Regions from separate parts of the Mucilaginibacter sp. P5_A4 genome, predicted to be linked through region 2. Evidence: riboswitches for the same ligand, from Rfam matches in the RefSeq annotation. Region 2 holds a riboswitch; the other holds the start of a gene.
The links. Region 2 has a riboswitch for cobalamin ahead of AC1DQW_RS18965 (TonB-dependent receptor plug domain-containing protein). Riboswitches for the same ligand answer to the same signal wherever they lie in the genome.

Region 1 (16,690 bases), on a different contig from region 2:
AGAGATTAAGGCTGCATTAGGTATAGCAGGAGTTTATACAGAAGAATCTGCGTGGCGATATGTCCCGGGAAAGGGTCAACAAGGAGCGCAAATAGACTTATTATTTGATCGTCAGGATTTCTGCATTAGTATATGTGAAATGAAGTTTTCAAACACAACGTTCACAATAGACAAAACTTACGCAGCAGAACTGGTACAAAAAACAGATGTTTTTAAGAACAAAACCAAGACCCGAAAAACGTTATTTATTGTGATGGTTACCACTTTTGGTACGCAAGATAATAGTTATAAAGTAGGACTTGTACAAAATGACATTAGGTTAGAAGACTTGTTCAAATAGCACGGCTATTTATTAGGTTTTGCTATTTCACCAGCATTTTTTCCAAATCCGTACTATCGCCCTTAAAAATGCTCATATCTACTTTTTGGTTAATGCCGTTAATATGGGCCTTATCCGAGTGTTGCCAAAACTGCCAGTTGGTTTTACTGCTTATCTTTAATTCGGGTTGGTAATAGTGAGCAATCCATAACGTATAATCGTCAAAATAGCCCCGCAGGTAGTCCTGGTAAAAGCTGATGTTGGTGTAAATGATGGGTTTTACACCGGTTTTTGTTTCTACCTGGTTAATAAATAAAGTGAGCTGGGCACGCATTTTTTCGGGTGTGGTACGGTATAGTCTTTCTACGTCAACTACCAGGGGCAGGTCGCCCTTTTCAATTTTTACGGTTTGTAAAAAAAATCTCGCCTGCCATAGGCCGCTTTTCTGCGGTAAAAAATAATGGTATGCCCCACAAATGATACCGGCTTTTGGCGCTTCGCGCCAGTTGCGTTGAAAATAAGAATCGGTCATCAAAACACCTTCGGTAGCTTTAATAAAAGCGAATTTGATATGTACGCCATCCTCGTTCATGGCCTTTACTTTTGCCCAGTTTATTTTACCCTGGTACGATGATACATCAATGCCATGAACGGTATAATTGTTGGGGATACGTACATTGAAACTTTTATAGGTACGGTAACTGGTATTTTGCCCCGCATCCAGGATCCATCGCCAGGTAGCAGTTGCGCTTTTTAAAATATAACCATAATAAAAAGGCGAAAGCAGGATAAGCAGTAGGCCTGCAAAAGCTACCTTCCATCCGGTTGCTAAACCTGCCGTTGTTTTCTTTTTGGCAACAGGTTTCCTTTTTACCGTTGACGGGCTTTTAGCAGGAGTTTTTTTTACGGGAGAAGGCACAGGGCGAATTTACGAAAATGACCTGCATATTCTCCGTCCTATTTTGCAACCTACAATATATTCAGTGGGTTATTTTTAAAGTAAGCTATTTTAAACCGAAACATTTCGGCCATTTTGCCTGCCCTCCATTTAGCTTCATCAGCTTTTTCGCCGCTGAAAAGATTGTCTACGGTTTGGGTAAACAGCTGCAGCCATTCATCAAAGTGGGTTTCATCAACCGGTAATTTTGCATGCGGCGGAAAAGGTGCACCGCTGTAGGTTTGCTCCTGTAGCAATAAGGTTTGCCAAAAGGTATACATTTTTTCAAGGTGCGGCAACCACCTGTCGCCCAGCCGTTCATTAAAAACAGGGGCTAACAATGCGTCTTCGGCAACTTTGTTGTAAAAGGTATCAACCAGTAGTTTAATGTCCTCTAATGATGTTATATCGTGTTTTGGGTTCATGCCCGTATATTTAAAGTGAAATAAGATTTTTCGGAATCCAAAGCAAAATTACAAAATGATTAAGGGTAATAAATGATACAGATCATTGTTTTGCCCTGTAGCAGTACCATGCAGGTGCTTCAATCATGATCTTATTTTCATTATGACATATAAAAGATAAAATATTTTCTAAATTTGTAAGGTAAACTTACAAGTTTACTTAATAATAAAAATGACTGAACAAAAAGATATCCAGCTGGCTGCAGATCTCCGTACGGTTGTAGGCCGGTTGATTAAGGTGTTGCGTAAACATTCCATAACTGCCGATAAATTATCATTAACCGAAAGATCGACCATGGCGCTGATCTATCAGCATAACGAATTATTGCCGAATGAATTGGCTGCGATGGAAAAAATAACCACGCAAAGCATGTCTCAAATACTGGCTAACCTGCAACAGCGTGGGTTGATCAACAGGCGTATTTCCGAAACGGATAAACGCAAGGCTATAATCAGTCTGTCTGATCTTGGCAGGTCTGTGCTGGAGCAGGTTCGGGCCGAGCGTAATGTATGGCTTTACGATGCTATTGAGGCTACATGTACCGCGGAGGAACGAGAATTGCTTAAAAAGGCGATAGGGCCATTAACTAAAATTGTTGATTTTGAATAATTTCTTTGAGAGAGGCGACAGGGTGAGTAATGGATATTAATACGTTTAACGCTTTTAAAAGTCGTAATTACCGGCTTTATTTTATCGGGCAATCTATATCATTAATAGGCACCTGGATGCAGAAAACAGCCGTAAGCTGGTTGATTTATTCGCAAACACACTCAAAGTTTTTATTGGGTGTTACGCTTTTTGCCAGTTTGTTTCCGTCGTTTTTATTCTCGTTTTTGGGTGGCGTGGTATCTGACAGGTATAATCGTTATAAATTATTATTTGTTACCCAGGCCGCATCCATGATCCAGGCTTTGTTACTGACCGCGCTGGTGTTCTTTGGGCATTATTTTGTATGGGAGATCATTGCCCTGAGTGCTGTGCTGGGCATTATCAATGCTTTTGATGTACCTGCCCGGCAAGCGCTGGTTTACGAGATGGTAGACAATAAAGCCGATCTGCCAAATGCACTTGCGCTTAACTCATCTATAATGAATCTATCGAGATTAATTGGTCCGGGACTGGCGGGTTTGATTTTGGAAAAATTTGGCGAAACTATATGTTTTGGGGCCAATGCGGCCAGCTTTATAGCCGTAATTGGTTCCTTAATGTTGATGAAGCTGCCAAAATCCGAACCAAAATCGCATAAGCAGAATATCTTCTTCGAATTAAAAGAAGGGTTTACTTATATCAAAAATACGCCATCCATCAGGTTTGTGCTGCTGATACTGGCCATGACCAGCCTTATGGTGCTACCTTTTAGTACGCTTATCCCGGTTTATGCCAAGGATATTTTTAAAGGTACGGCTTCCACATTCGGGGTAATAGATAGTATAATTGGCCTGGGCGCACTTTCAGGGGCTATCTTCCTGGCATCGCTAAAACCGGGGCTTAATCTTAAAAAAATACTGGCTTTTAGTACACTGGTTTTTGGTACAGGGCTGGTAGCTTTTTCGCATATGCATAACTACCCTTTAGCTTTGCTGTTTGCCGCGGTTATCGGCTTTGGGATGATGGCCCAGATTACCATGAGTAACACATTAATTCAAACCACTGTTAACCCGGCTATGCGCGGCCGGGTGATTAGTTTTTATGCGATGGCCTTTTTTGGGATGCAGCCGCTTGGTGGTTTGCTGGTAGGGGGCATATCTCAAAAAATAGGCGTACCTGATACCGTTTTAGGACAGGGGCTTGTAGCGGTAATAATGGGCTTATTGCAGATCCGCTACATCAGGAAAATAAAACTCAAAAAAGCTGCAGAACAAACACTTCAGCAACCTCCGGTAAACGCGCTTGCATCTAATTAGCTTGAATGCGAATTGAAGGGGGTGCGAATTACACAAATTGAACGGATGCTAATTCACGAAGTGAGGTCAGAATTACACGAATTAATTAGCTGCACAAAATTACTGGATTTCACAACCGGGTATGACAAAAGGGACTAATCGATACAAATTACCGGTTCACCGATACTATACCAAATTGCGGGTTCTGCTTTTATATTTTTGATGATATAAAGGGTTTATTATTTATAACATTCATTTAAAATAAAAATTTATGGGCGGATTAGGAGCACCTGAGTTAATACTCATCATTATTGCAGTGCTGTTATTGTTTGGCGGCAAAAAAATCCCCGAGTTAATGCGCGGCATGGGCCAGGGAATAAAAGCGTTTAACGACGGTAAGGTTAACAGCGAACCAGCCGTTAAAGAATAAAAAACAGGCTTCCGGGATGGACAACCAGGGAGCCTGTTTTATTGTATATATAGTTTAAAATTTAGTCGGTCATCTCTAATATCAATATCACCGCATTATTGCTTAGGGCTTCCATATCGGCTTCCTCCAGGTTCCATAAAGCCAGTCCGTCACGTTCATGCATTAAGCGGCCCTGCAGCTCAAACGCCCCAGTTATATTAAAGGCGAAAAGCAAAGAGTTGATATTTTTTAAATGATAAAGGGCATCCTTTCGTCCTGTAAACTGACCAATACTTAGCTTAAACGGCAATTTACGATCAGCCGGAATTATCGTTATCAGTTCATTCTGCCTGTCAGCAAAATCAAAACCAAATGTCTCATTTAAAATAGGGAATTCATCACCGTCGGCGTTTATTTGCAGGTACAAAAAGTTCACCCAATTTTCCTGGTAAATGTTAATCAATTCTAAAATACCACCTGCGTTTGTATAGTTTATATGTACCTCACCCACATCTATTATACTGCTTTTACCCTCCGTATCTTTAACAAGTAATTCGCCCGTTATGGGTACAATTACAAAATAACAAGTATGGGCAACAGTCAGGGTAACCGACTTATTAGCTGCCAGGATCTCATCGTTAAATACTTTTAGGCTGCCAAAAGCTTCGCGGTGTTCATTAAAGTGATCGCCGTAATTAAAACTACAGCATCTTCTAAAAACGTTGGTTTCGGTTACACCCCGCTGGTCGGCAAGGTAAATTTGACCGGGTGAGATCTTTTCCATTTTAGTATTGATTTTTGAGTGAGTATATATTTACATATGGTTGCACCTGGAACAGGTTGGTAAGGGTTTCATCATTTTCTGCTTGTTCTGGTTTATAGTCAGATACAAGCAAAAAGCTCTCCACAGTGTCGTGCCAGAGGAGCGGTTCGGTATAAAAATTTATTGCCAGCTGATGTTTTGTTTTATCGTTGATATCGGAGTTGATGATCTCCAGTTGAAATTTATTAAATTTCAAAAAGCGTTTCCCCACATTGTTCAGTATCTCGGGCACTATGCCTGCTAATTGTTGTACATACCCGGTTACAGCTGGTGTAACCATGCCGGCAAGCCGCTGGGCGTTTGGAACATGCCTTAGCAGCTCGGCGTAGGTGGTAAATGAAGTTCCTACGCTGTAATTCTGAGCCTGCATTTTAAATTCCAGGTAGGATGCTTCAAATACCAGTTTATCCCACTGTTTAGCGGAGTTTGCATCAATAATCTTTCGGTAACACAGGGTGATGATACGGGTACTCATAATTGAAAAAAATAAAGACGCTAAATAAAATAGCGCCTTTGGTTGCATGATAGAATTAACAGGGGTGAAAAAGAACAATTGTATTATGCAGGTACGCTCATGCTAATTGAAAGTACAAAGCCATCGGTGGTGTTACCGGTTACGGCAGCCGTCTCAAGTGTATAACCATCACTAAACACGTTGTCGCTTGCATTATAGGTGTAGCCGCTCATTCCTTTACTATAACCTGCAACAGCTGCCAGCGCGGTACCGGTACCTTCGGGGAAAGCTATCTGGGTTACTTTTAATGACGTGCCTGCCGAGTTGTAAACATGCACATGGATATGCGTGGCCCTGCCCGAATACCATCCCGGGAAGATTGAAGTAAACGTTACCAGCCCGTTTGAATCGGTAGTTTGTCTGCCGCGTAAAAAGTGAACTGCAGTGTAGTTTGTAGCCTGCATTCCGCTGCCACCGTATTCAGAGTAATTGCCCTCTTTATCGCAGTGCCATATATCAACCAAAGCACCAGAAAGCGCATTGCAGCTGTTATTACTATTGTTGATGGTAATTTTAACAGTCATCTTATAACCGGTAAGGTCGCTGGTAATATCGCTGCGAACATATGATGCCGGGCTTTTGGTAGGGAACGGACCTTCGGTTTCACTTTCAATAACGCTGCAAGTGCCCGAGCTGGAGCTTGACCCGGATGAGCTGCCTGATGATGAACTTGTGCCGGATGTGCTGCTGGTTGTAGTAGTTGTAGATTCCTTTTTGCAGGCCTCAACCAATACCGATGTAGACACCGCGCCTATCATCAGGCTTTTTAAAAAATTTTTGCGTTCCATGATTTTATTTATTTAGGGGTATGATATAAGTTCTGTTGATTGTTGATCAAAAGTAATTGTAGCGGTTAAGGAAACTCGTGAAGTGTCGGTTAGTGGTGTAATTGTGTCGATGAATGGATTATTCTTTCTGGATAAACGTAAATATCGTGGCGGGTTTAATCGTCCTGTGATTGAAATCATAAACCATTTTCAAATCCCCAAATTTTTAAATCAAAACATCATCTGCACATTTCTAATCTGAAATCTGCACATTTATTCCCATCTTTACGCCCAATAAAGTTCTTTACTTTTTTTCTGCAGAGTGGTTCCCGGTGTTTAAAGCACAGGGATTAATAAGGAACCGTGTGTAATTCACGGGCTGTCGCGCAACTGTAAGTAACATAAAAGGTTGTTGCCTTTAACAATGTCCATTGTTCGCCCCTGTGCGGATGAGAAGGACGGCAACAATGTTACAAGCCAGGATACTTGCCCCAATGTATAAAGACAATGCTTTCGCGTAATGAAGCAGTAGTCAAAGAAAAAAGAATGACCTACATGGCCCTCGTATGCCTGTACGTTACGCTTTTGCCTTTTATTACCATTTCCTCCGAAAGCATACCGAAAACCGTAAGGAGCATTAATTCAAATTAATGTTTAACCAAAAAAGTTTTATGCGTATGCTCAAAAACAATTTAGGGTATCCTCGTGTAGGTGCCCACCGTGAACTCAAAAAGGCCAGTGAACAGTACTGGGCAGGTAAAATCAGTCGTGATGATCTGTTTGCCGTTGCCCGGCAGCTCCGTTTGCAAAACTGGCAAACCCAGGTTGATGCCGGTATCGACCTTATCCCCTGTAACGATTTCAGCTTTTATGACCAGGCGCTGGATACCTCGCTGATGCTGGGCAATATCCCCGAGCGTTATACCCAGGTTTTAACCCAAAACAAAGCCAATACCGAGATCGACCTGTATTTTGCCATGGCCCGCGGCTATCAAAAAGATGGCCTTGATGTTACCGCCATGGAAATGACCAAATGGTTTGATACCAATTACCATTACATTGTACCGGAGTTTGTACAGAACCAGCAATTCAGGCTCTTTAGCGAAAAGGTGTTTGATGAGTTTATCCTTGCCAAGCAACATACCCGCAACATACCAAAACCGGTATTGATCGGCCCTGTATCCTATCTTTTATTAGGTAAAGAAAAACAACCCGGTTTTGATAAGATCGACCTGGTTAAAAAACTGGTGCCTGTTTACATCGAGGTATTAAAAAGGCTGAAAAGCTATGGCGCCGAATGGGTACAGATAGATGAGCCTTTCCTGGCGCTTGATCTCAGCCCAAAAGAAAAAGCAGCGTATGCCTATGCTTATACAGAGATCAGCAAAAACTGCCCGGATATTAAAGTGCTGCTTACTACCTATTTTGAAAGCCTGCACGAGAATACCGAACTGGCTGTAACTTTGCCGGTAAGCGCCATTCATATTGATTTGGTGCGTGCGCCGGATCAACTGTACAAAGTGCTTTCACTGATACCCGATAAGCTTAGCCTTTCGTTGGGTGTTGTTGATGGCCGCAACATCTGGAAAAACGACTATGTGCGCTCACTAACGCATATTAAAAAAGCAATTGCAGTATTGGGGAAAGATAGGGTGATGATAGCGCCAAGCTCTTCGTTACTGCATACACCATTTGATCTTGACCTGGAAACTGACATTATCCCCGAAATAAAAAACTGGATGGCCTTTGCCAAACAGAAACTGAATGAAGTGAATGAGCTGGCCCTGATTATTGACGGCGATAACGAATTGCTGCACAATAACCTGCGTGCTACCTCCAGCCGCAATATTTCCAAACTTATTCATAAGCAGGAAATAAAACAACGTGTTGCTGCCATTACCGATGCTGATGCCCGGCGTGGAAGCGGATTCATAACCCGTCAGAAAATACAGCAGCAACGCTTTAAATTACCACTGTACCCTACAACTACCATAGGATCGTTCCCGCAAACTGATGATATTCGCTCATTGCGGGCAAGGTTCAAAAAAGGTGAATTAACCATTGCACAATATGATGCCGAAATAGAAAAAGCAACCATTGATGCCATCCGTTGGCAGGAAGAGATAGGCCTTGATGTATTGGTACACGGCGAGTTTGAGCGCAACGATATGGTGGAATATTTTGGCGAACGTTTGGATGGTTTCCTGTTCACCAAAAACGGATGGGTACAAAGCTACGGCAGCCGCTGTGTAAAGCCACCGGTTATTTATGGCGATGTGAGCCGCCCGGCGGATATGACCGTTAGGTGGAGTAGTTTTGCGCAGCAAAACACCCAAAAACTAATGAAGGGCATGCTTACAGGCCCTGTAACTATATTACAATGGTCGTTTGTACGCGATGATCAGCCCCGGTCCGAAACCACTAACCAGATAGCTTTGGCCATCAGGGACGAAGTTGTGGCGCTGGAAGCAGCGGGTATCAAAGTGATCCAGATAGATGAGCCTGCCATTAGGGAAGGCTTGCCTTTGCGTAAAAAGGACTGGCAAAATTACCTCAACTGGGCAGTACGCGCATTCCGCATCTCGGCCAGCGGGGTAAGGGACGAAACTCAGATCCATACGCATATGTGCTATAGCGAGTTTAACGATATTATTGGCAACATTGCCGATATGGATGCCGATGTGATCACGATAGAAACTTCGCGCTCGCAAATGGAGCTGTTAGCGGCATTTTCCGATTTTAAATATCCAAACGAGATTGGTCCGGGAGTATATGATATCCATTCGCCGCGGGTACCTACGGTTGGCGAAATGGTAAGCTTGCTGGAGAAAGCATCAGAATTACTGCCAGCTGGTAATTTATGGGTTAACCCCGACTGCGGATTGAAGACCCGGAAATGGCCCGAAACACAGACCGCACTCAAAAATATGGTACAGGCAGCGAAACAACTTCGTCAGTTAGTTGTAGAAACAATAGTATCCTGACCCGTTAAAACAGGCAATTTGTGTATAATTGCCTGTTTTTTCAGATTTTTTGCATTTATGAGATTAAAAAGTAACGCGGTTATAACAGGTGTTGGTGGTTTTGTTCCTGATAATATATTGAGTAATAGTGATTTAGAAAATATGGTTGATACTAACAGTGAGTGGATAGTATCAAGAACAGGAATAAAGGAAAGGAGGATTTTAAACGATCCGTTACTTGCTACCTCAGATATGGCTACCTATGCCGTAAAAAACTTATTAGAAAATGCAGGTCTGGAACCAGGAGAAATTGACTGCTTAATAATTGCTACTTCAACCCCCGATCATATACTTTTATCAACTGCCAGCATTGTTTGCGATAAGCTGGGTTTAACCAATGCCTGGGCTACTGATGTTAACGCTGCCTGCAGCGGCTTTTTATATGCCTATACCCTGGGTGGCAGTTTGGTTGAAAGCAACCGGTACAAAAAAGTGATTGTGGTAGGCGCCGATCAAAACAGTGCTATCATCAACTATAAGGACCGCAATACCTGTATCCTTTTTGGTGATGGGGCCGGAGCCGTTTTGCTTGAACCAACTACCGAAGATGTTGGTTTGGTAGATAGTGTTTTTAAAACCGATGGACATGGAAGGGAATACCTGCTGGTTCCGGGTGGTGGCTCAAAGATCCCGGCTACAGCCGAGTCTGTTGCACAAAATCAGCATTTCATTCGCCAGGAGGGTAGGGTAGTGTTTAAAGCTGCTATAAAAGGAATGACAGAAACCTGTACCGAGGTATTAAAACGCAACGACATGACAATAAATGATGTTAACTGGCTGATACCGCACCAGGCCAACTACAGGATCATCCATGCTGTAGGCGAAAACCTGGGCTTACCAGAAGACCGCGTTAAAGTAAATATCGATAGATACGGAAATACTACCGCTGCCACCATACCGCTTTGCCTTTGGGATTTTAAAGACGACTTTAAATACAACGATAACATGATATTTACCGCCTTTGGGGCAGGCTTTTCATGGGGCGCTACCCTGCTAAAATGGGGTAAGTTAAGAACAGCGTAAGCAACCGGAAAATATTAAATTACCGTAATTGCGAGGTACGAAGCAATCCCCTGCTTACAGAGCGGCTTTGCCAATTTGGGATTGCTTCGTACCTCGCAATGACGGTTTTGTTAGCCTCAGCCTTCAACACCATCAAATGACCACAGAAGAAAGAATCAAAGCATCAGAAACGCGGATCTTTAAAACCGTATTCCCTAATAATACCAACCATTACGATACGCTTTTTGGCGGCTCGGCAATGGCTATGATGGATGAAGTGGCTTTTATAACCGCTACCCGTTTTTCCCGTAAAAAAATGGTAACCGTATCATCCGACAGGATAGATTTTAACAAACCCATCCCCTCAGGAACCATCATTGAACTGGTGGGCACTGTATCTCACATTGGTAATACCAGTATGAAAGTACTGGTAGAGATCTTTATTGAAGAGATGTACTCCTTTGTACGCGAAAAGGCCATTACCGGTACTTTTACCTTTGTGGCCATTGACGAGCATAAGCACCCGGTAAAAGTTGTGGATTAACAGGGTAAGCCTCTAGTTAATAACGCTTATAACATTGCATATTTAAAGCCAATTAAGTTTTATAATTTAGCTGCTATAAACCTATACATCGGCTTTATGGATAAAAAATTAGCAACCTTATTGATTGCGCTGGCACCGCTGACGGGCTTTTGCCAGCAAAACTTAAAACTTTGGTATAAACAACCCGCAAAAGTTTGGACAGAGGCCCTGCCATTAGGTAACGGACGACTAGGTGCTATGGTATTTGGCCGCGTAGGCCGCGAACTGATCCAACTAAACGAGGCCACCCTATGGACCGGCGGCCCCGTACGTACCAACGTAAACCCTAAAGCTTATGACAATTTGTTGCTGGCAAGGGAAGCACTGCTAAAAAACGAAGATTATGCCCAGGCCAATGAGTATGCGAAAAAAATGCAGGGCTATTTCTCAGAATCCTATCTGCCGCTGGCCAATCTTACTATTACCCAGCAGCTGAAAGATACTATCCCGACAACCTACTATCGCGATTTGGATATCAGGAACGCCATTGCCACAACCCGTTACACAATCGATGGCGTAGAATATACCAGGCAGATCATTAGCTCGGCACCCGACCAGGTAATCATTATCCGTTTTACAGCAAATAAAACAGGCCGGCTAAATTTCACCTTAGGTACCGGTAATGGGTTAAAATATCAGAACGTTGTTGTATCCAACAACCAAATTTTAATGAAAGGGCAAGCCCCATCACACCTGCAGCCCAGTTATGTCAACTTGAAAGATACGCTTGCCCTCAATGACAAACCCGGTTGCCGTGGAATGCGCTATGAATTACAGGTAAAAGCGGTTAATAAAGACGGAAAAGTAAGCGCCGATATTAACGGCATTACGGTGAAAAACGCTACTGATGTAACTATTTTTTTATCGGCCGCAACCAGCTTTAACGGCTTTGATAAATGCCCGGATAGCGAAGGTAAAGACGAGCACAAATTAGCAGCAGATTATTTAGATAAAGCCATAAAATATAACTGGCCGGAGTTATTGCAACATCATTATGCCGATTACCATAAATATTTTAACAGGGTATCATTTAACCTTGCGGCCCCTGCCGGTGACAAAAACGCATTAGTACCAACAGATGAGCGCCTGTTTAACTATTCGGAAGGGGCTAAAGACCCTTTATTTGAAACATTGTACTTTCAGTTCGGCAGGTATTTACTGATTTCATGCTCCCGCCCGGGCGGACCAGCGGCCAATTTGCAGGGCATCTGGAATAAGGAGATCCGACCGCCATGGAGCTCAAATTACACCACTAATATCAATGTGCAAATGAATTATTGGCCCGCCGGGGCGGCCAATCTGTCGGAAATGCAATTGCCTTTTATAAACTTTATTAAAAACGCCGCAGTTACGGGTCAGGTTACAGCCAAAGAATTTTACCATACCCGGGGCTGGGCGGTGCACCATAACAGCGATATCTGGGCCTTATCAAACCCGGTAGGCGATTTAGGGCACGGCGACCCGATGTGGGCCAACTGGACAATGGGATCGCCATGGCTATCGCAACATTTATGGTGGCATTACCAGTTTACAAATGATAAGGCCTATCTCAGGAATACTGCTTATCCGCTCATGAAAGGCGCCGCTCATTTTTGCATGGATTTTTTAGTTCCTTACAAAGGGTACCTGGTAACAGCTCCTTCGCTATCGCCAGAAAATAGTTTTATTGACGATAAAGGCAAACAAGGCACCGTATCTGTAGCCACTACCATGGATATAGCCATCATCTGGGATTTGTTTAACAACGTTATAGATGCCGCCGGTGAGTTAGGTACCGATAAGGCTTTTCGCGATTCGGTGATTGCCTATCGCCAGCAATTGTACCCCTTACACATTGGTAAAAAAGGAAACCTGCAGGAATGGTATAAGGATTGGGAAGACACAGATCCGCACCATAGGCACGTATCACATTTATTTACCGTATTTCCCGGCCACGAGATCTCTCCTATCGAGACCCCGGAACTGGCGGCAGCGGCAAAAAAAACTTTGGAGCTTAGGGGAGATGCCGGCACGGGGTGGAGCCTGGCCTGGAAAATTAACTTTTGGGCACGATTGCTGGACGGCAACCATGCCTATAAAATGATACATTACCTGTTAAAGCTCACCGGGTCGTCAAAAACCAATTATGCCAACGGCGGCGGTTCATACGCCAACCTTTTTGATGCCCATCCGCCGTTCCAGATAGATGGCAATTTTGGGGCATTATCCGGCATGTGCGAAATGCTGGTTCAAAGCCAATCGGGCGAGATTAGCCTGCTGCCCGCCATCCCCGATGCCTGGGCCGAAGGAAATATTTCGGGTTTAAAAGCACGTGGCAATTTCGAGATAGCCATGAACTGGAAAAACAAGCAGATAGTTACCGCGTCGGTTTTATCAGTAACCGGTGGCACATGTAAACTGCGCACGCACGTACCGGTAAAAATTATCGGGCTACAAGCCCGGTCGGTTAAAACAGTTAACGGTTATTTAACCAGTTTTAATACTAAAAAAGGGATGTTGTATAAAATAACAGGCTCAAAAATTTAATCAGCTTTATCGAAACCAGAAACGGCAACTTACTTACTACTGAAACATACTGCGGAATGACCCAAAATAAAACGAACCAACGACGCGACTTTATAAAAAAGGCTGCCTTAACCGCATTAAGCACCATTGCTGTACCTCATGTTTTTGCGGCGCCTTTATCAAACGTGTTTAAAGATGGCAGCAGTATCAAAACCATCCTTTTCCAGGGCGATTCGATAACCGATGGCGGGCGGTCATATGACAAGGATTGGAACCATATTATGGGCCAAAGTTTTCCATACCTCATATCAGCCAGGCTTTGGTTTGATCATCCCGATCAGCAAATGATGTTCTTAAATCGAGGCATCAGCGGCCATACGGTACGGGATTTGCAAGCCCGCTGGCAAAAAGACACGTTAGATTTAAAGCCTGACGTTCTGAGCATACTGATCGGTGTAAACGATGTGCACCACGTAATCCACAACAACAATGCAACTACCGTTGATCAGTTTAGGGACGACTACGATACCCTGCTTAATCAAACTAAAACCGCGCTACCCGATGTTAAACTTGTGATTTGCGAGCCGTTTATTTTGCCAGTTGGCCAGGTGAATAGCGATTTAAAACGTTGGCAGGATGAAATAACTCCGCGACAATTGGTGGCTAAACAACTGGCGCAAAAACACAATGCCATTTTTGTTCCTTTGCAGGCCATCTTTAATGCGGCGCTCAAAAAAGCACCCGCCGTGTTCTGGACCTGGGACGGCGTACATCCGATGCCTGCCGGGCACGAATTGATAGCCAGGGAATGGATTAAAGCTGTGAAAAAGAATTACGGCTTTCCCGGGTAATTAAACCGCGAACAACTGCCCCATATCTTTAAATGCCTTAAACTCCAGCGCGTTTCCCGAAGGATCAAGAAGGAACATGGTGGCTTGTTCGCCGGGCAGGCCTTTAAAGCGGATGTAGGGCTCAATTACAAATTTAACGTTATGCTTTTTTAGCCTGGTTTCCAGGTTGGTCCAGTCGTCCCATTCCAGTACAACGCCAAAGTGCGGCACAGGTACGTCATGCCCATCTACAGGGTTAAAATGGTGTTTTGCTGCTGTTGCCGGTTTAGGTTTCAGGTGGATCACAAACTGGTGGCCGTATAAGTTAAAGTCGGTCCAGTTGATATCGCTCCGTCCTTCGCTGCAGCCCAACACTTCACGATAGAATTTGCGTGCTTCTTCCAGGTCATAAACCGGTACTGCAACATGAAAAGGTGTTAGTTTGCTCATATGGATCAATATTAATGAAGCCCTTTGCGTTTTAATAATCCGCCGGTGGTATCTTCCACGCTCTGCTGAACAATAAATGCTTTAGGATCAATGCGCAGGATGGTTTGTTTTAATGAAGGGATCTCTAAACGGGTAGCCACGGTGAAAACAATATCGCGCGGATCATTCACATGGCCATCTTTACCGTAACCGCTTTTGCCCTGGTAAATAGTTACACCACGGCCAAGTGTAATAGTAATAGCCCGGCGGATAGCCTCGCTATGGGTAGATATAACCGTAATGCCCGAGTATTGCTCAATACCATTCAGTATAAAATCTATCATTTTGGCGGCAGCCATATAGGTTAATATGGAGTACATGGCACGTTCAACACCCAGGAAAGATGCCGCCAGGCCAAAAATTAATACATTGAGCAGCAAAATAAAATCACTCACCTTAAGTAACTGTGTTTTTTTACTCACCAGCACAGCCGCCACTTCAGTACCATCAAGTACGGCTCCGCCGCGTATGGCCAGGCCGCTGCCGGTGCCTATAAATACCCCGCCAAATATGGCGGTAAGTAACTTATCGTGCGTAACATCCGGAAATTTGATAACAGCCAGGCAAATGGCCAATAAGCCAATAGCCAATGTGCTTTTTAAGGCAAACGGAAACCCCAGTTTTTTATAACCAAGCCATAAAAAAGGGACGTTGATAACAAAAATAAGTGCCGAAATAGGGATGGGCGACAGATCGGCGATAAGCATAGATACACCTGTTACACCGCCATCAATAAAATGGCTGGATAATAAAAAGCCTTTGAGGCCAAACCCGGCCGATAAAATTCCTATCCCGATAGTTGTTGAGTCTTTGATGATCTTCATTGCCTTCATGCTCAAATATAATTTATCCCGGCTAAAAACGGGCATATAAATCCCGCCGGATGCAGGCAAAAGGCCGTTTTGTTTGTTAATTTTGTAACTATCACTTAATTTATTACATTAAAACCATGAAAGCACTCACCCTTTTAACAGCTGCATTATTCATCTCTGTTATAAGTTTTGCCCAAACAAAAATTACCCCGGCGGCAGCTGGCGTAACTTATGGCAAAGCCATTACTGCCGATAAAGCTATAGATGTTACATCCCTTAATGCTGCTTTAACTACTGATTCTGTTTATAATGGAAGGGTGATAGGCAAGGTGGTTGAGGTTTGTACCAAAAAAGGGTGCTTTATGAAAATTGCCCGCCAAACCGGCAACCCAATAATGGTACGGTTTACAGACTATGCCTACTTTATGCCGCAAAATATTGTTGGCAAAACGGTGGTTGTTGAAGGTAAGGCCAATGTGAATGAAACATCGGTAGCCAAACTGCAGCACTACGCTGCTGATGCAGGCAAAAGCAAAAACGAGATAGCAAAGATCACCCAGCCAAAAAAGGATATCGAAATTATGGCTGACGGGGTTTTGGTGGTGGATTGAGGATGCGATGTTTATTCAATTAACCCAACAACAGCCACAACTCCATTGAGTTGTAAAATCCGGAGATTCTGAAATAGAGAATGACCCTTTTTAAAGATTTGTCATCCTGAACGGAGTGAAGGATCTATTCGCAGGCTGTACAGGGCGACGAAGCATGGCGAATAATAGATGCTTCACTCCGTTCAGCATGACAAAAGGCTTTTTCTACAACTTGTTATCGGCAGCCTGCCGAAGCATAGCAGGAAGGCTATTACCATCCTTGTGGCATTGCTGCTAATCAATTTAATCCGCAAATAATTAATAGTCTAATTTTAAGGAAAATATCTTTATTTTTTTTATGCTTTATGAATATTTTAAGCCATTTTTATTAAAAATATCAAAACATGGAAAATAATAACTATCACAAATTCTTAGCAGAATTTATTGGAACAATGGTGCTTGTTTTAATGGGTTGCGGCAGCGCGGTAATAGCAGGAGCCAACGGAACAACCGGAGTTGGGCTTTTGGGTATTTCTTTTGCTTTCGGTTTATCGGTAGTGGCTATGGCCTATGCTATAGGTCACATTTCTGGCTGTCATATTAACCCGGCAATAACTATTGGTATGGTAGTGGCCGGAAGAATGAAAGCCAAAGAAAGCTTTGGTTACATTATTGCCCAGGTTTTAGGAGCCGTAGCAGGGGCCGGTATTTTATTCGTTATTGCAAGTGGTAAGCCGGG
Region 2 (16,690 bases):
GCCAGTAAATAGTGTACGTAAGGGCCAGTAAAGCAAACACTCCGCCAGTATAAAAAAACAGTCTGATATACTGACGCTCATCTATCCGGCCTAAATTGGTGTATAAAAAGCTCGGCAGTATCATTTCAAAAGTTACTACAACGGCAATATAAAAATACAGGCACTCAAAAAATTTGCTAAACCAGGAGGAGGTACGGATAAGGGTATTTGGCATCGGGTTGTTATTTCAGTTTTTGGGTAGATAGCTTGTGTATTTAAGTTAATTTTCAATGTCATCAGGATCAAAAAAAATAAGTTTCAGAAAACTATACTAAAGTCGATTAAAATAGCCAAAAAATAAATACGCGTACAATTATTGTAGATTTTTCTTGATAAATGATGGATAAAAAATGCGTGTATGGTAACCGGGTTGTCCACTGGATTGTTGATATTATCCAAAATCGAAGCGTTCGGATTTTTCAAACCAGGTGTTCGGGGAGCGTTCGGGGTAAAATTATTGAAAATAGCAATGTGTTGATTATCAGCATGTGTTGTGTTTTCTAATAAAGTGGTTAAATTTTTAAGTATCTGATTATTAATTATTTGGTTTGTTTTTACGATTATAGTTCCTGTATACTCCTGCAAAAGCGAACACCCGGTGAATGATACAAAACCAATAAAAAGGTGTTAAACCATAATTAAAATCCTATTTTTGCACCTCAAATAAACGATCACTCCCGTAGGTGATCACAAAACGTAATTTTATAAACTTTAAATCATAGTTGTAGATGATTAGTATTACACTTCCCGATGGTTCCGTTCGTCAGTACGACAAGGGGATCACTTCCATGCAGATCGCATCTTCGATCTCCGAAGGATTAGCACGTAATGTATTAGCAGCCGAAGTTGATGGCCAGGTTTGGGATGCAAGCCGCCCCATTGAGCAGGATGCCCAGGTTAAACTTTTAACCTGGAATGATGCTTCGGGTAAATCAACCTTCTGGCATTCATCGGCCCACTTATTAGCCGAAGCTTTGGAGGCTCTTTACCCGGGTACCAAGTTTGGTATCGGTCCGGCTATCGAAACAGGTTTTTACTATGATGTTGACTTTGGCGACCGTGAATTTTCATCAGATGAGTTCAAGAAGATTGAAGACAAGGTTATTGAGCTTGCCAAAACCAAAGCCGAATACATCCGCAAGCCGGTTAGCAAAGCTGATGCTATTGAGTACTTTACCGAAAAAGATGATGAATACAAGCTGGACCTGATTAAGGACCTGCCTGATGGTGCCATTACTTTTTATACACAAGGAAACTTTACCGATCTGTGCCGCGGGCCTCATATCCCCAACACAGGTTTTATAAAATCTGTTAAACTGATGAGCGTTGCTGGTGCCTACTGGCGCGGCGATGAAACACGCAAGCAGCTTACGCGTATCTATGGGGTTACATTCCCCAAAGCCAGTGAGCTTACCGAATACCTGCACATGATCGAAGAAGCTAAAAAGCGTGATCACCGCAAGTTAGGCAAAGAGCTGGAGTTGTTTGCTTTCTCGGAAAAAGTAGGCATGGGGTTACCATTATGGTTACCTAAAGGAACTGCTTTGCGCGAGCGTTTGACTAACTTTTTGCAAAAAGCGCAGGTTAAGGCCGGTTACGAACAGGTGATCACCCCACATATCGGGCATAAAAACCTATATGTAACATCAGGTCACTATGAAAAATATGGCGCCGATTCATTTCAGCCAATAAAAACCCCGCAGGAGGGAGAGGAGTTCTTTTTAAAACCAATGAATTGCCCGCACCACTGCGAGATCTATAAAACAAAACCGCGTTCATACAAGGATCTTCCTGTTCGCCTGGCCGAGTTTGGTACCGTATACCGTTACGAACAAAGCGGCGAGCTTCATGGATTAACCCGTGTACGTGGCTTTACCCAGGATGATGCACACTTGTTCTGTCGCCCCGACCAGGTAAAAGATGAGTTTAAAAAGGTTATCGACCTGGTATTGTATGTATTTAAGGCTTTAGGCTTTGAAAATTATACTGCACAGATTTCGCTGCGTGATCCTGAAAACAAAGCTAAGTACATCGGCACTGATGAAAACTGGGCTTTAGCTGAGAATGCTATCATTGAAGCTGCAGCCGAAAAGGGTTTGAACACTGTTGTTGAGCTTGGTGAGGCTGCTTTTTATGGCCCTAAGCTCGATTTTATGGTGAGGGATGCCCTTGGTCGTAAATGGCAATTGGGTACCATTCAGGTTGATTATAACCTGCCCGAGCGTTTTGAACTGGAATACACTGGTAGCGACAATTTGAAACATCGCCCGGTAATGATTCACAGGGCGCCATTTGGCTCCATGGAGCGCTTTATTGCGGTGTTAATTGAGCATTGCGCAGGTAATTTTCCGTTATGGTTATCTCCTGAGCAATTTATTATCCTGCCGATATCAGAAAAATACGAGGAATATGCAAAAAAACTTTCTGATGTGTTAAAAGATTCCGATATTTGCGGGCTGATTGATTTCAGGGACGAGAAGATAGGGCGTAAAATACGCGATGCTGAAGTCAAAAAGATCCCTTATATGTTAGTAGTGGGTGAAAAGGAAGCTGCCGAGGGCATGGTTTCTGTTAGGAAACATGGTCAGGGCGACTTGGGAAGTATGAGCATAGAAGATTTTAAAGAACAAATAATTAAAGAAATAAAAGTATAACTTGGCATTAAACAAACCTTTCAATAGAGGACCAAGGCTTCCTTTTAAGAAAAAAGAAGCTGAACACAATATCAACCAATTCATTAGGGCTCAGGAAGTTCGCCTTGTAGGTGATAACGTAGAGCAAGGAATTTTTTCACTAAGAGATGCTCTTGCTATAGCGCAGGAGCAGGAACTTGACCTGGTTGAAATATCTCCGAACGCTGTACCACCTGTTTGTAAAGTAACAGACTATAACAAGTTTATTTACGAGCAAAAGAAAAAGCTTAAAGAGATAAAGAGCAATGCCAAGCAAACTGTTATTAAAGAGATTCGCTTCGGACCTAACACTGATGATCATGACTTTGAATTTAAATTAAAGCATGCCATTAAATTTTTGGAATCAGGCGAAAAGGTAAGAGCTTACGTACACTTTAAAGGCCGTGCCATTGTTTATAAAGAGCAGGGCGAGATATTACTGCTGCGTTTTGCACAGGCATTGGAAGATGTAGGTAAAGTGGAGCAATTACCAAAGCTTGAAGGTAAAAGGATGTTTTTAACCCTGGCGCCTAAAGCAGCTAAAAAGTAGATATGAGATGTTAGATATGAGATTTGAGACAATTTTATATCTGACATCATTTAAAATAAACGTGAAATATGAGGTCGGGATGCGAAGAGATAGTTAGTCTCACATCTCAAATCTCATATCTAACATCTAAATAAATAAATAGTTATGCCAAAAATGAAAACCAATTCCAGTGCTAAAAAGCGTTTTAAGCTTACTGGAACCGGTAAAATCACACGGAAGAATGCATTCAAAAGCCACATCTTAACCAAGATGTCGACTAAACGTAAGCGTAACCTTGGTCACACCAGCTTAGTGTCTGATGCTGATATGGGAAATGTTAAACGTATGCTTTGCATCGGAAAGTAATTCACAATTTTTTTAACCAGGTATTAGAGTTTTAAGTTCGGCTGTAAAAGCAGGCACTCACTACCAAAATCAAACAACATGCCACGTTCAGTTAACGCAGTAGCGTCGAGAAGACGCCGGAAAAGGATCATGAACCTCGCCAAAGGTTATTGGGGTTCACGCAGCAAGGTTTATACCGTTGCAAAAAACACAGTTGAAAAAGGTTTACAGTACGCTTATCGTGACCGTAAAACCAAGAAAAGAGAATTCAGAGCTTTATGGATCCAGCGTATTAACGCAGGTGCCCGTCAGCACGGAATTTCTTACTCTCAATTAATAGGTAAATTAGCAGCAAAAGAAATCGGTTTAAACCGTAAAGTATTAGCTGATTTAGCAATGAATCATCCTGATGCTTTCAAAGCCGTGATTGATGCAGTAAAATAATATAATTTGCTGAGATCAGTTCTTGACGAATTAAAATAAAAACCGCCCGGTAACTAATTACCAGGCGGTTTTTTTATGGAATCTATTTTTAATCCCTGCCTATGATATTACAATAATGGGTTCTTCTTTGCCATCCAGGAAAAACTCGGCGCCGTTATCAAGATCCATATACTGTTTAAAATTCTGCACGTCTTTATCAACCATCTTTTTAAATAAAGGGTTTAATACCTTAGCAAGGCCGGCGCCCAATCCACCTGCCGGCGGTTGGTAGCTAATCACAATATCAACAATTGTTCCGGTACCATCTATGGTATCCTGGAAACGCACCTTGCCTGCATTATTAATTGTAGACTCGGGTAGCGAGCTCCAGCCAATCATTTCGTTAGGTTCGTCTTTTACAATTTCTGCATGCCAGCTAACAGTTGCTACGTCCGCAGGGAGCTTTAATACCCAATAAGAATACTTTGAGTCTATGACTTCAACACTCTCCAGGTGTTTCATAAACAGGGGGAGGTTATCAAACTTGCGCCAAAAGTTGTAAACCTTGTGCCGGGGCTGATTAACGGCAAATGAAGACCGGATATTGATATTAATAGGATTGGTTGATAATTTGCCAATTCGCTTATACAATTCGCAATGGCCGGTAATACCACGGTTTAAAAGATATCCGCTGGCGCCTATCTTTAATATGCTCGCGAACGGGTTCGAAAAGATATGCTTAAAACCCGACCATCCCAGTTTTACGCCTCCAACGATAGATGTATAACGTTCAGGCCAGTTCAGGTTTATCCTGTCGTCGCCGTAAAGTACCGGGTAGTTATCGGTATATTTAACTATTGTAGTTGCCATAGTGTTATTTAATTGGGTGTAAAAACTAAACAGTATATAGCGGGCTAAGTTTTTGTTAATTGAACTTTATTTAACCTTATCGTAATTAAATTTAAATTTGGTTAAATCAGGTAAGCGTTTTTTTACTCTTTGTAGTTCGTATTTATAAATTACCTGCCCAAGGTTTTTCAGGAAAGGAAGGCAAACGGTTGTATACCCGTACTTATTATCGTTAAGGATCCCATCCTCGTTTGATTGTACTACCGCTGTAAGCATAAACTCAACTTTGTTTTTAAAATCTACAATGTAGGCGTTATCAATATCGTATCCATAACTGTCGCCATATTTGTTAAATATCCTGATATCGGCATTGGGTGCTACTGTGCTATCGGCACCATAAAATAAAAGCTTACTTACCGTTGGGTAGTATTCGTGCCGGTTGTAGGTTGGCTTTACACTTTCGGTAGGAAACATGCTCATGTAACGATAAATGAACTGATAATCTGCCGCAGTTAAGTTAAAGCGCTGTGTTTTAGGGAAAACTTCTGGAAAAAGAAGCCGTTTTAATACCATTTGCTGGTCGGTAATGGTGTAAACGTTTTTTTCGGCAAAGCTGAACGGCTGCATTACCAGTTTATCATCCTTATCGAGGTAGCCCTTGCCTTGTATCATGTTTTGTAATTGCATGGGATACTCGTTGTTATCATAAAACGCCGGTTTGCGATAAACCAATTGGGCATCGTTATAAAAGTCAACCGGATTGGTATGTTTAGTGCCTTCCCCGGTATCGCCGATTGCAAGCCTGCCAATGATACGGGTATTGTTTAAATTATAATTTTTGAGTTTTTTGTTGATCTCCCCGCGGTCAACAAATTCATACAACCTGTTATAGGCATCATTATCACTTACCAGCAGGATCTTTTTGATGTAGTTTTCAATTGATGGAAGTCCGTTTGCTGATGAAGTATCCGTTTTAACTTTAGTTTGCCCGGTAGAGGCACTATCGGTTATCATTACAGATTGTTTTGTTAAGCCTTTAATTTTCAACTCGTTTAACTTCTCAAGCGTAAAAATAGCTGTTGGCAGCTTTACGGTACTTGCCGGGTAAAAATACCGGTTAGGGTTAAGCCGGTAACTATATGATTTAAAATGAGGGATGTTGTTTCTGTCGCGGTTTATCTGTGTGTAAAGAATCTGGACTTCGTTTTGGGTTGGGTGATCGAGTACGCCTTTAAACAGTTCGGGCTGAGCTTGTAAAAGGGTTTTTAGGAGCAGTGTATCGGGTTGTTGGGCAAAGCTTATTAAACCAATCATCATCAAAAATAACAAAGTGCAATACATTTTCATCAGCATAAATATACAGATGTTAGTTGTGGTTATTAATAGTTGTTGTACTTTTGCACCGCTTTAGGTTTCTTTGATAGGATATTATCAAAGAATTAAAAGGGAATACGGTGTAAATCCGGAACTGTCCCGCAGCTGTAAGCTCCATAACCATAGTTCATCCTTAAAGTCACTGTTCGGGTAAACCGGACGGGAAGACAGAACAAAGGGGAGTAAGTCAGAAGACCTGCCAGAGCATTATAAATTATTCATAGCTTTCGTGGATTGAAGCCTGAATGTGAATGCTCTTCTTTTAGTAGTGTATTTTCATTTTATGCTGTCCGTGTTGTGCTATTTAAACCGCATTATTATTTAACGCTATAGCAAATACATGAAAAAAAAGTACTTTAAAATTGTTTTAGGATTAGGATTATTGCAGGTGGGTTTATGCAACACCGCCGCGCTTGCACAGGATACTACCCGGTTATTAAATGACGTGGTAGTTACTGCCACCCGCTCACCTAAAAAATTAGCCGATATAGGTAGGGTAGTTACCGTAATATCGGCAGAGCAGATCAACCGCTCGCAAGGCAAAACTTTACCCCAGTTATTGAATACCGTTGCCGGAATAACTTTCTCTGGCGCTCAGAACGCGCCCGGCATCAGTACATCTGTTTTTTTACGCGGCGCATCATCGGGTAATACTTTAATATTAATAGATGGTTTCCCGGTTAACAACGCAAGCTCAATTGATGGTAGTTATGATCTTAATGCTTTCCCGTTAAACCAGGTTGAAAGAATTGAAATATTAAAAGGAAGCGGATCGACACTTTACGGATCCGACGCTGTGGCCGGCGTGATCAATATTATTACCAAACATCCGCAGGGACAGGGCTTAAAAGGTAATGTGCAGTTAACAGGTGGCAGTTATAATACCTTCCAGGAATCGGCCGGGTTGACCGGTGTAATAAACCATACCGGGATTACCGTTAACCTATCTAATACGGATTCAAAGGGTTTTGCGGCCGCTACCGATACTACAAACAAAGCCGGATTTAAAAAAGATGGTTTCCACCAGCGTTCGGCCAGCGTTAACATCAGTCAATATGTTTCTGAGAAATTTAGTCTGAATGGTAATTTTCAGGGCAGCTATAACACAGGTAATCTGCCTTATGGCGCTTATACTAATGATAACAACTACACCTATAACAATACGCTTATATTTGGTGGTTTAGGGGCTAAAGTAAAATTACCAAAGGGAACATTGGTGTTTAATGCCAGCCAAAATACAGTTCGTAACAACTTTAAAAACCTGCCGCCCGATAATAACCAAACCAACCAGTTAACAAAAAACACCGGCCGCATAAGCAATTTAGAAGCTGTGTTGAATTATAATTTGGGCAAATATTTTGACATTACGAGCGGCGCGAACTATAAATACAGCAATACCGACCAGTATAGCTCGTTTGAACAAACAGGATATCATCCTGGCCCAAGTATTATAAACTCCGATACTGCACATAACAGCATTATCAGCGTTTACACCTCCTTGTTTTTCAAATCAAACATTTTCCATATGGAACTGGGCGGCAGGTATAATCACCATAGTAAATACGGAGATAACTTTACCTATACTATTAACCCTTCGCTGTATTTAGCAGATCAGTTTAAAGTGTTCGGGACTATCGCCTCGGCCTATAAATCCCCATCTTTATATCAATTGTACTCGCAATATGGCAATGGTAGATTAAAGCCAGAAACAACTACCTCATACGAGGCAGGATTTGATTGGGAGATCGTAAAAAATGCATTATCGTTTAACACCGTATTCTATAAACGCAATACAAAAGATGTAATTTATTTCTTCTCTGAATCACAGCCTCCTTATAGAGCATTCTATAAAAATGGATCTTTTCAAAAAGATAAAGGCTTTGAAACTGAACTGAAATACAATTCAAACAAGCTAACTGCATCAGCATACTTTGCCTATGTTACAGGTAAGCAAACTGATGAAGCCGGTAAACAAACGGCTAATTTATACCGCAGGCCAAAAAATACCTTCGGTGCTAATGTTTCATACCAGGCTTGTGCTGATTTCCTGATCGGCGTAAATTATAAATATACCGGCAACAGGGGCGACCTGAATTTCGCCACCTATCCATCTACAATCACTACTTTGAAAAACTATAACCTGGTTGACCTTCACCTGCAGTTAAAAGCTACCAAAAATCTGAATGTATTTGGAGATCTGAACAACGTGCTCGATCAAAAATATACCGATTGGCTGGGGTATAACACACGTGGCATAAACTTTATGCTTGGTGCAAAATACCAGTTTAATTAGTAGTTTTTATTTAACATGATTATGAGTAATTTTACGTCATAAATATTATCATGAATAAAAAAGACACCATCAACAGGAACATTATCCTTATTTTAATGATAATTGTTGCTGCAGCTTTCAGGCTAATAACCTTTAAGTATAAGGAACTGAGTAACTTTACCCCGGTGGGCGCTATAGCTGTGTTTGGAGGAGTATACTTTACCGAAAAATGGAAAGGCTATGTAACGGTATTACTTACGCTTTTTACTACCGATATCATCATCAACTACCTGTACACATCAAAAATTACCTTGTGGTATAGCGGTGCTGTTTGGGTTTATCTTTGCTTTGCCCTGATGGTTTTAGTAGGCAGCTTTATTAAAAAGGTAAGCGTGTTTAACGTGCTGCTGGCGTCTGTTGCATCGATATTGATTCATTGGCTCATTATCGATCTGCCATTTTTATATGGCACCATGTACCCGCATACTTTAGCCGGTTATGGTCAATCGTTAATTAATGCTATCCCGTTTGAAAAGAACATGGTTTTAGGCGACCTGTTATTTGGTTTTCTGTTGTTTGGCGGTTTTGAGCTGGCAAAGAGTAAGTTTGCTTTTTTGCAAACCCAAAAGCAGCTGGCTCTTTAAACTAAAATAATAAAATTGAAAGCGATCTGCCATAATGCAGGTCGCTTTTTTTATGGGCTGATAAATTTGTAAAAGCCAAAAACTAAAGCACAAGGCTGAAAGCTAATTTTAAAATACAAATACTTTTTGGATTGGGTTGAAATATTAAAGCGTGATATAATTTAAGGTATGAAAAACTTAGTAGTATTAACAGGAGCGGGGATTAGCGCTGAGAGTGGTTTAAAGACCTTTAGAGACAGCGATGGCCTTTGGGAGGGTTACAATATACAGGATGTGGCTACACCCGAAGCATGGGCGTATAACCCGGTAATGGTGCAGCAGTTTTATAACGAGCGGCGGAAGTCGGTATTGGAAGCAAAACCCAATGCGGCCCATTACGCTTTAGCCAGGCTGGAAGAGAAATATAATGTAACCATTATCACCCAAAATATAGATGATTTGCATGAAAGGGCCGGCTCCACTAAAGTAGTTCATTTGCATGGTATTATTACCCGTTCGCAATCAAGCATCAATCCTGCACTTACTTATCCTATTGATGGATGGGAGATCAGGATGGATGAGGTTTGCGAGCTTGGTTCACCCTTGCGGGCCCATGTGGTTTGGTTTGGCGAAGATGTGCCTATGATAGAACCGGCAGCCCGGATTTGCGCCGGTGCCGATCTGTTTATGCTTATAGGCTCCTCGCTGGCAGTTTACCCGGCTGCCGGCCTCATTGCTTATGTAAACAGGGAAGTGCCTAAGTATATCATAGATCCCAGGATACCGGATACAAGAGTGAACGGGCCGGTAATTAAGATACAGGAAAAAGCAACAGTTGGGGTAACGGCCCTGGTGGAGGAGTTGTTGAAAAACAATTCGGCAACATAAAACCATGTCATTAATAATGAAAGTGCCGGCCTTTTGCTTTGTGCATTCTGCCTTTAGCTTCTATATAATCACGATTTAAAATGAAATGTATATTCAATTGGAGTGGAGGGAAGGACAGCGCGCTTGCTTTATACCATTGCCTTCAAGATCCAAACCTGGAAATAAAATACCTGGTAACGACCATTAACGATGCTGTCGACAGGATCTCGATGCACGGCGTTCGCACCGAATTATTGATCAAGCAGGCAGAAAGTATCGGCATTCCATTGTACCAGATTCGGTTGCCCGAAATGCCGGGGATGAAAGAGTATGATGAGGTAATGCATCATCATTTATCTCAGCTTAAAAGCGAAGGTATAACCCATTCTATCTTTGGTGATATCTTTTTGCAGGACCTGAAAGATTACCGTGATGCCCGTTTGAGTGAGCTTGGCCTCAGCGGCATTTACCCGCTATGGAAACGGGATACCGGGGAACTGATCAACGAGTTTTTAACCCTCGGATTTGGAACGGTAATAGCTTGTACCCAGGCACGGCTTGAACGGATAGTTGGAAAGGAGCTAAGCCCCGAATTGATTGATGCCTTACCCGATGATGTGGATGTTTGCGGGGAGAACGGGGAGTTTCATACTTTCACTTTTAAAGGCCCTATCTTTAAAAAAGAGATAAATTATAAAACCGGCGTTAAGGTATTTAAGGAATACCAGGCACCCAAAAATGCCGACGATTCATGTGCTTCAACTACGGGTCAAAAGCCATCAGGGTTTTGGTATTGCGACCTTCTTTTGGCTTAACTTCGCATTTATTTGGTAAAATAACCAGCCAAATTTAATTTTTTATAAATTTATATATGGTCTGTTTGTCAATTCTTTAAGTATGCTAATATAAACTAATTATTTACTTAAGACAAGATTTGGTTGAATTTAAGGCCATAAATGGAGTGTTTTGCCAAATAAAATTCTGTTAAGGAAATTTTATACAATTAAAATGCTGAAAATCAATTAGGTAATCATTAAACCCTGTTAAAAATTATACCTGTAATAGGCGTCTTTGAAGTCGGTACGCATCTCAATAAAACGGGCAGCTACCTTCTTTAAAAACTCTTCATCCAACAATTCAAAAACGCTGTTTACACCATCGGTCAGGTCCATTTCGGCTATTTTAAAACTTTGCTCCAGGGTGCCCTGTTCAATCTTTACAATAAACTTTTGGTTCATGTTCAGGATGGAGATCTTAAAATCGGGGTGCGGTAATTCGGCAACAATTCTCATATCTTAATTTTTAAACAGGTTATTTAAAGGGTCATTGCCATTCAGCGAGCCAAAGCTGGCAATGGGCTTAAACCGGGCAAATAGCTCTTCGCTGTACCAGTTTTCACTCCGGGTAAGTTTTATTACTTCGGCATGTTCGCGGCTTTTGTAGGCAAAGTTTTTTACATCATCAATGCTCTGCCAAACAGAAAATGTGGCCTGTCGATATACCGGTGCCTCGCCTACGCCAAAGGAGGTAATATAGCCCGGCGCATTGGTCATTAAGCCTGCTACTTCATCTACATGGCTCCAAAAATTCCTTAGCCTGCTTATTCTGATCGTGGCCCGTGTAAGCACAGCAACCGGGCCTGTATAGTTTTGTATATCAGGCGTGCCAAAGGGTTCTTTACCATTCCATTTTCCATGACTTTGCAATGGCTGGCATAATATGGTGTAACCTTCATGGGCTAATACCTTCCACCAGCTTGAAATAAAGGAGTGGTTATAAAACCTGTCGAAATCTTCGCGGTTTTCCCAGCAGGCTAACAGGCCCCACTGCTGCCAGTCGGGCTGCAGGTCGAAGGTTCCATTCCGGCCCGAGCCAAGCAGCTTGTAAAAAGTGCAGCCTTTTTGCATTATCAAGGGCAGCCGGTGTATTGCCATGGCCAGCAAGGCGAAGGGAATAAACAGCTTTCGGTACCGGATTATAGTTAAACTAACAAACATACACCTGCTAAATAAAAGATTAAATATGATATTATTGGTATCAAGTAGTTAGTATCAAGTATCAAGATTGATTTTCTGGTCAATATATTAGATAGGGGGACTTTTGACGCTTGCAGAAAAATAAAAAGAAAAAAGTCTTGATACTTGATACTGACTACTTGATACTAATTGTTATTTGACAGTAAAAAGAAAAAAGTCTTGCTACTTGATACTAACTACTTGATACTGAAAATGGCCATCTTTGCATTATGGCAGAGGATTTAAACATAACCACATCAACAGATAAAACCGAACAATATTCTGCTTTGATCCCCCAGATTGAAGCGTTACTATATGGCGAACCTGACCTTGTTGCCAACCTGGCTAACATCAGCGCAGCTTTAAAGGAGCAGTTTAAATGGTTTTGGGTTGGCTTTTATATGGTAAAGAACGGTGAACTGGTTTTGGGCCCTTTCCAGGGGCCTGTGGCCTGTACGAGGATAGCTTTGGGTAAAGGTGTTTGCGGCGCTGCATGGGAGCAGGCAAAAACGCTTATAGTGCCCGATGTAGAGGCTTTTCCGGGCCATATTGCGTGTAGCTCTCTTTCGCAGTCGGAAATAGTAGTGCCGGTATTTAATAATGGTGAGGTTGTTGGCGTTTTGGATGTTGACAGCGAACTATTAGATCAGTTTGATGAAACTGACGCGCGCTTCCTGGAGCAGATTGTAAAGCTGGTAAAATTTTAATGAGCAGGATTTACCTGGTAGCCGGCCTCGGCGCCGATACGCGCATTTTCAATAATATCGACCTGGGCAATCATGAAGTGATTCCGGTGGACTGGATAGAGCCAGACTCCCGGGATACTTTGGCGGGCTATGCACAAAAGCTCATTTATCAATATAACATCAAGCCGGATTCAATAGTGATAGGCAATTCGATGGGAGGGATGATCGCTGTTGAAATGGCTAAGCTTATCCCTATGAAAAAAGTGATCATTATTTCCAGTATTAAAACAAGGGATGAGGCACCCCGGTACTTTAGTTTCTTTAGGAATTTGCCGGTTCAAAAATTAATTCCCGGCAAACTAATGACCTCGATGGGGTTTATGATCAAACCGGTGTTTGGCAAGATGAGCGAAGGGGATGCGTGGGTGTTTAATGATATGCTGAAAAGGACGTCGCCGGTATTTGTAAAGTGGGCCATGGGGGCAATTTTAAACTGGAAAAATGATGTGGCCCCTACAAATCTTTACCATATAACCGGCGATAAAGATCTGATATTTGACTATAAGCGCATAAAAAATGCTGCCATTGTACAGGGTGGAACGCACATTATGATTTTCGATAAAGGCAAAGAAATTAATAAACTTTTAAAACAAATCCTCCCAAAAAAATGAAGCTGACCGAGGATTATTATTTAGGAAATGATGTGGTTGCTATCAGCAAAAACCTGCTGGGTAAGTATTTATTTACCTGTATTGATGGTGTAACTACTGGTGGTTATATTGTTGAAACAGAAGCTTATAACGGTATTGTAGATAAAGCCTCCCACTCCTTTGGAAGCAGGATAACCCCTCGCACCAAAACCATGTTTATGCAGGGAGGTATAGCCTATGTTTATCTATGCTATGGCATTCATGAAATGTTCAACGTAGTAACTTCTGTTGAAGGTGAGCCGCATGCGATACTGATTAGGGCTATTAATCCAACTGATGGCATTGAGGCCATGCAGGTAAGGCGAAATATGACCGTACTTAAATCAACAATCACTGCCGGGCCGGGCTCTGTTGCAAAGGCGTTAGGCATCTCCCGGAACATTAATGCTATTAGCTTGCAAAGTGATACGCTTTGGATTGAAGACCGGGGGCTGAATTTTTTGGATGAACAAATAACTATCGGCCCGCGTATTGGCGTGAGCTATGCCGGCGATGACGCTTATTTACCTTATCGCTTTTATGTTAAAGGCAACAAATTCGTAAGTAAACCCAATAAATAGATGCTTTAAATTTGCCTTTTTTGTAATATTGAGCAATGGATTATCAAAATAGTTTAGCATTTGCCAAAGCACAGGACGGGAAGGACGCTTTAAAAGATTTCAGAAGCAGGTTTTTAATTCCAAAGCATAAAGGAGATGATGCCATTTATCTTTGTGGTAATTCTCTTGGTCTGCAGCCCAAATCCGCAGCACAATATATTGCCGATCAGATGAACACCTGGAAAGATCTTGCAGTAGAGGGTTGGTTCCAGGGCGATGATCCCTGGTTAGAATATCATAAATCGCTTTCATTGTCAATATCAAAGATAGTTGGTGCACAGGAAAATGAAGTTACAGTAATGAATTCACTTACAGTAAACCTTCATTTACTTATGATAAGCTTCTATAAACCAAATAGTAAACGATTTAAAATAATCATGGAAAGCGGCGCTTTTCCATCGGATCAATACGCTGTGGAAAGCCAGGTTAAGTTTCATGGCTTTGATCCCAAAGATGCAGTGATTGAGGTTTCTCCGCGCGACGGAGAAGTTACATTACGAACAGAAGATATACTTCAGGCGATAAATGACCATGCCGATGAGCTGGCTTTAGTGCTTTTTAGCGGGATAAATTATTACACCGGGCAGTTTTTTGATCTGGAAGCTATTACCGATGCTGCTCACAGGGCAGGCGCTTATGCAGGTTTCGATCTTGCGCATGCCGCGGGTAACGTCCCATTGAAATTGCATGAATGGGGTGCCGACTTTGCGTGTTGGTGCTCATACAAATATATGAACTCAGGCCCGGGAGGGATCAGTGGCATTTTTGTGCACCAAAAGCATTTTACCAACAAGGAAATTGACCGCTTCGCTGGCTGGTGGGGATACCGTGCCGATAAGCGCTTTTTAATGGCTCCAGGCTTCGATCCGGAGATGGGAGCCGGTGGCTGGCAGGTAAGTACAAGCCCGATATTGCTTCTTGCTTTATTTAAAGCTTCTATGGCTATTTTTGATGATGTGGGCGATATGGGTATCATCCGGCAAAAAAGTCTTGCTCTGACGGGTTATTTGGAGTTTTTAATTAATGAAATAAATAAAGGGCGGGTAGAAGACATTTTCAGGATCATTACGCCTGCTGATCCGGCTGTACGTGGTAGCCAGCTATCAGTGGTTTGTACGCATAATGCAAAAGCAATTTTTAAATACCTGGCCGATAACGGTGTTATAGGCGACTGGCGCGAACCTGATGTGATTCGCCTGAGTCCGGTGCCGCTTTATAATACCTTTGAAGATGTTTATTACACCGCTAAATACCTGGCCGATTCATTAGAAGCTTTTAAATAATTTTTTATATGGTTTATTACAATCCCAAAGAGTGGTTTTCTTTCGTTTTCAGGCTTAACAAAGCGGACACATTACGCGAACTTTTTCCATTGATAATAGCAGTTGCTGCTTACGCAGGCGTAGTTACTTACCTGTTAATAGATTTCTGGAAACTACCTGATACCAGCTTGCTTAAAAAGGTGAGCTATATTCATCAAACTATCGGGTTTGTTTTTTCACTATTGCTGGCTTTTCGTATTAACTCAGCTTATGATCGCTGGTGGGAAGGTCGTAAGGTTTGGGGGAGCCTTACCAATAGCAGCCGTAACCTGGCCATAAAGCTAAAACACATTATTGATGAAAACGAGTTGCCGTTTTTTAATTATGCTATCCCGCTTTACGCCCGTTCTTTAAGAGATCATCTTCGGGATGTTTATGAATCTGAGCGGCAACAGTTTGTAACTATCAATCCCGAAAAACACGTACCTAACCAGGTAGCATCGGCCATTATAGCAAACATATACAGGCTTAATAAAAGCGGTGAAATAAACCCGGAGCAATTATTTAGTATAACTGCAGAAATAACTTCATTTACAGATATTTGCGGGGCTTGTGAGCGCATCAGAAAAACGCCAATACCTTACTCGTACAGCGTTTTTATCAAGAAGTTCATTTTTACTTATATCATGACCTTGCCATTTACCTGGGCCTTTGACCTCAAGTATTTTACGGTGCCCATTATTGGTTTTGTGTTGTTTGTTTTTGCAAGTATCGAATTGCTGGCCGAGGAAATTGAAGATCCATTTGGGTACGATGCTAATGATTTACCGCTGGATAACATTTGTGATAATATCCAAAAGCACGTTGGTGAGATATTAGGTTAACAGCATGCTCAAAATAGCTTTCGACCCGATATACGCCCACCCATTGCCGGAAGGTCACCGGTTTCCGATGCTTAAATATGAGTTGATCCCGGCGCAGTTAATACGTGAGGGGGTAATATCAAAAGATAATTTATTTTCTCCCGGGTTACCTTCAGAAGAGATAATTCTAAAAACTCATGATAAAGATTACTGGCATCAACTTCGTAATCTGACATTATCATCCAAAGAGCAAAGACGGATAGGATTCCCTTTATCCGCCCGACTGATTGAGCGTGAAATGAGGATAGCCAAAGGAACAATTGATGGCTGTGCCTTCGCTTTTAAAAATCGTATCGCGTTTAATGTTGCCGGCGGCACACACCATGCAGGCACAAACTGGGGGGAAGGTTTTTGTATGCTCAATGATCAGGCCATTGCTGCTAACTATTTATTAAATAGTAATTTAGCATCATCTATCTTAATAATTGATTTAGATGTTCACCAGGGAAATGGTACCGCGCAGATCTTTGAAAATGAGCCGGGGGTATGCACGTTTTCGATG

Region 1: it holds a riboswitch for cobalamin, as region 2 does, so the genes downstream of both, metE (5-methyltetrahydropteroyltriglutamate--homocysteine S-methyltransferase) here and AC1DQW_RS18965 (TonB-dependent receptor plug domain-containing protein) in region 2, are expected to answer to the same signal.

The regions. Positions count from the first base shown of each region.
Region 1 covers NZ_JBFUKX010000015.1:11,776-28,465, forward strand. Annotated here, with positions in the region: gene AC1DQW_RS11330 (AAA family ATPase) at 1-340, shown strand, start outside; gene AC1DQW_RS11335 (glycoside hydrolase family 25 protein) at 363-1,238, opposite strand; gene AC1DQW_RS11340 (group III truncated hemoglobin) at 1,289-1,681, opposite strand; gene AC1DQW_RS11345 (MarR family winged helix-turn-helix transcriptional regulator) at 1,893-2,330, shown strand; gene AC1DQW_RS11350 (MFS transporter) at 2,360-3,625, shown strand; gene tatA (twin-arginine translocase TatA/TatE family subunit) at 3,876-4,034, shown strand; gene AC1DQW_RS11360 (pirin family protein) at 4,096-4,797, opposite strand; gene AC1DQW_RS11365 (hypothetical protein) at 4,799-5,311, opposite strand; gene AC1DQW_RS11370 (dioxygenase family protein) at 5,395-6,138, opposite strand; cobalamin riboswitch at 6,424-6,625, shown strand; gene metE (5-methyltetrahydropteroyltriglutamate--homocysteine S-methyltransferase) at 6,795-9,101, shown strand; gene AC1DQW_RS11380 (beta-ketoacyl-ACP synthase III) at 9,159-10,163, shown strand; gene AC1DQW_RS11385 (acyl-CoA thioesterase) at 10,300-10,686, shown strand; gene AC1DQW_RS11390 (glycoside hydrolase family 95 protein) at 10,783-13,251, shown strand; gene AC1DQW_RS11395 (SGNH/GDSL hydrolase family protein) at 13,308-14,081, shown strand; gene AC1DQW_RS11400 (VOC family protein) at 14,082-14,510, opposite strand; gene AC1DQW_RS11405 (YitT family protein) at 14,522-15,373, opposite strand; gene AC1DQW_RS11410 (DUF4920 domain-containing protein) at 15,499-15,972, shown strand; gene aqpZ (aquaporin Z) at 16,356-16,690, shown strand, end outside.
Region 2 covers NZ_JBFUKX010000035.1:21,435-38,124, reverse strand. Annotated here, with positions in the region: gene AC1DQW_RS19000 (hypothetical protein) at 1-214, opposite strand, end outside; gene thrS (threonine--tRNA ligase) at 768-2,693, shown strand; gene infC (translation initiation factor IF-3) at 2,695-3,261, shown strand; gene rpmI (50S ribosomal protein L35) at 3,406-3,606, shown strand; gene rplT (50S ribosomal protein L20) at 3,685-4,029, shown strand; gene AC1DQW_RS18975 (SRPBCC family protein) at 4,129-4,878, opposite strand; gene AC1DQW_RS18970 (serine hydrolase) at 4,945-6,210, opposite strand; cobalamin riboswitch at 6,249-6,449, shown strand; gene AC1DQW_RS18965 (TonB-dependent receptor plug domain-containing protein) at 6,572-8,524, shown strand; gene AC1DQW_RS18960 (DUF6580 family putative transport protein) at 8,575-9,147, shown strand; gene AC1DQW_RS18955 (SIR2 family NAD-dependent protein deacylase) at 9,316-10,014, shown strand; gene AC1DQW_RS18950 (Dph6-related ATP pyrophosphatase) at 10,095-10,808, shown strand; gene AC1DQW_RS18945 (hypothetical protein) at 11,037-11,285, opposite strand; gene AC1DQW_RS18940 (DUF3291 domain-containing protein) at 11,289-11,990, opposite strand; gene AC1DQW_RS18935 (GAF domain-containing protein) at 12,239-12,715, shown strand; gene AC1DQW_RS18930 (alpha/beta hydrolase) at 12,715-13,365, shown strand; gene AC1DQW_RS18925 (DNA-3-methyladenine glycosylase) at 13,362-13,964, shown strand; gene kynU (kynureninase) at 14,000-15,286, shown strand; gene AC1DQW_RS18915 (bestrophin family protein) at 15,295-16,149, shown strand; gene AC1DQW_RS18910 (histone deacetylase family protein) at 16,154-16,690, shown strand, end outside.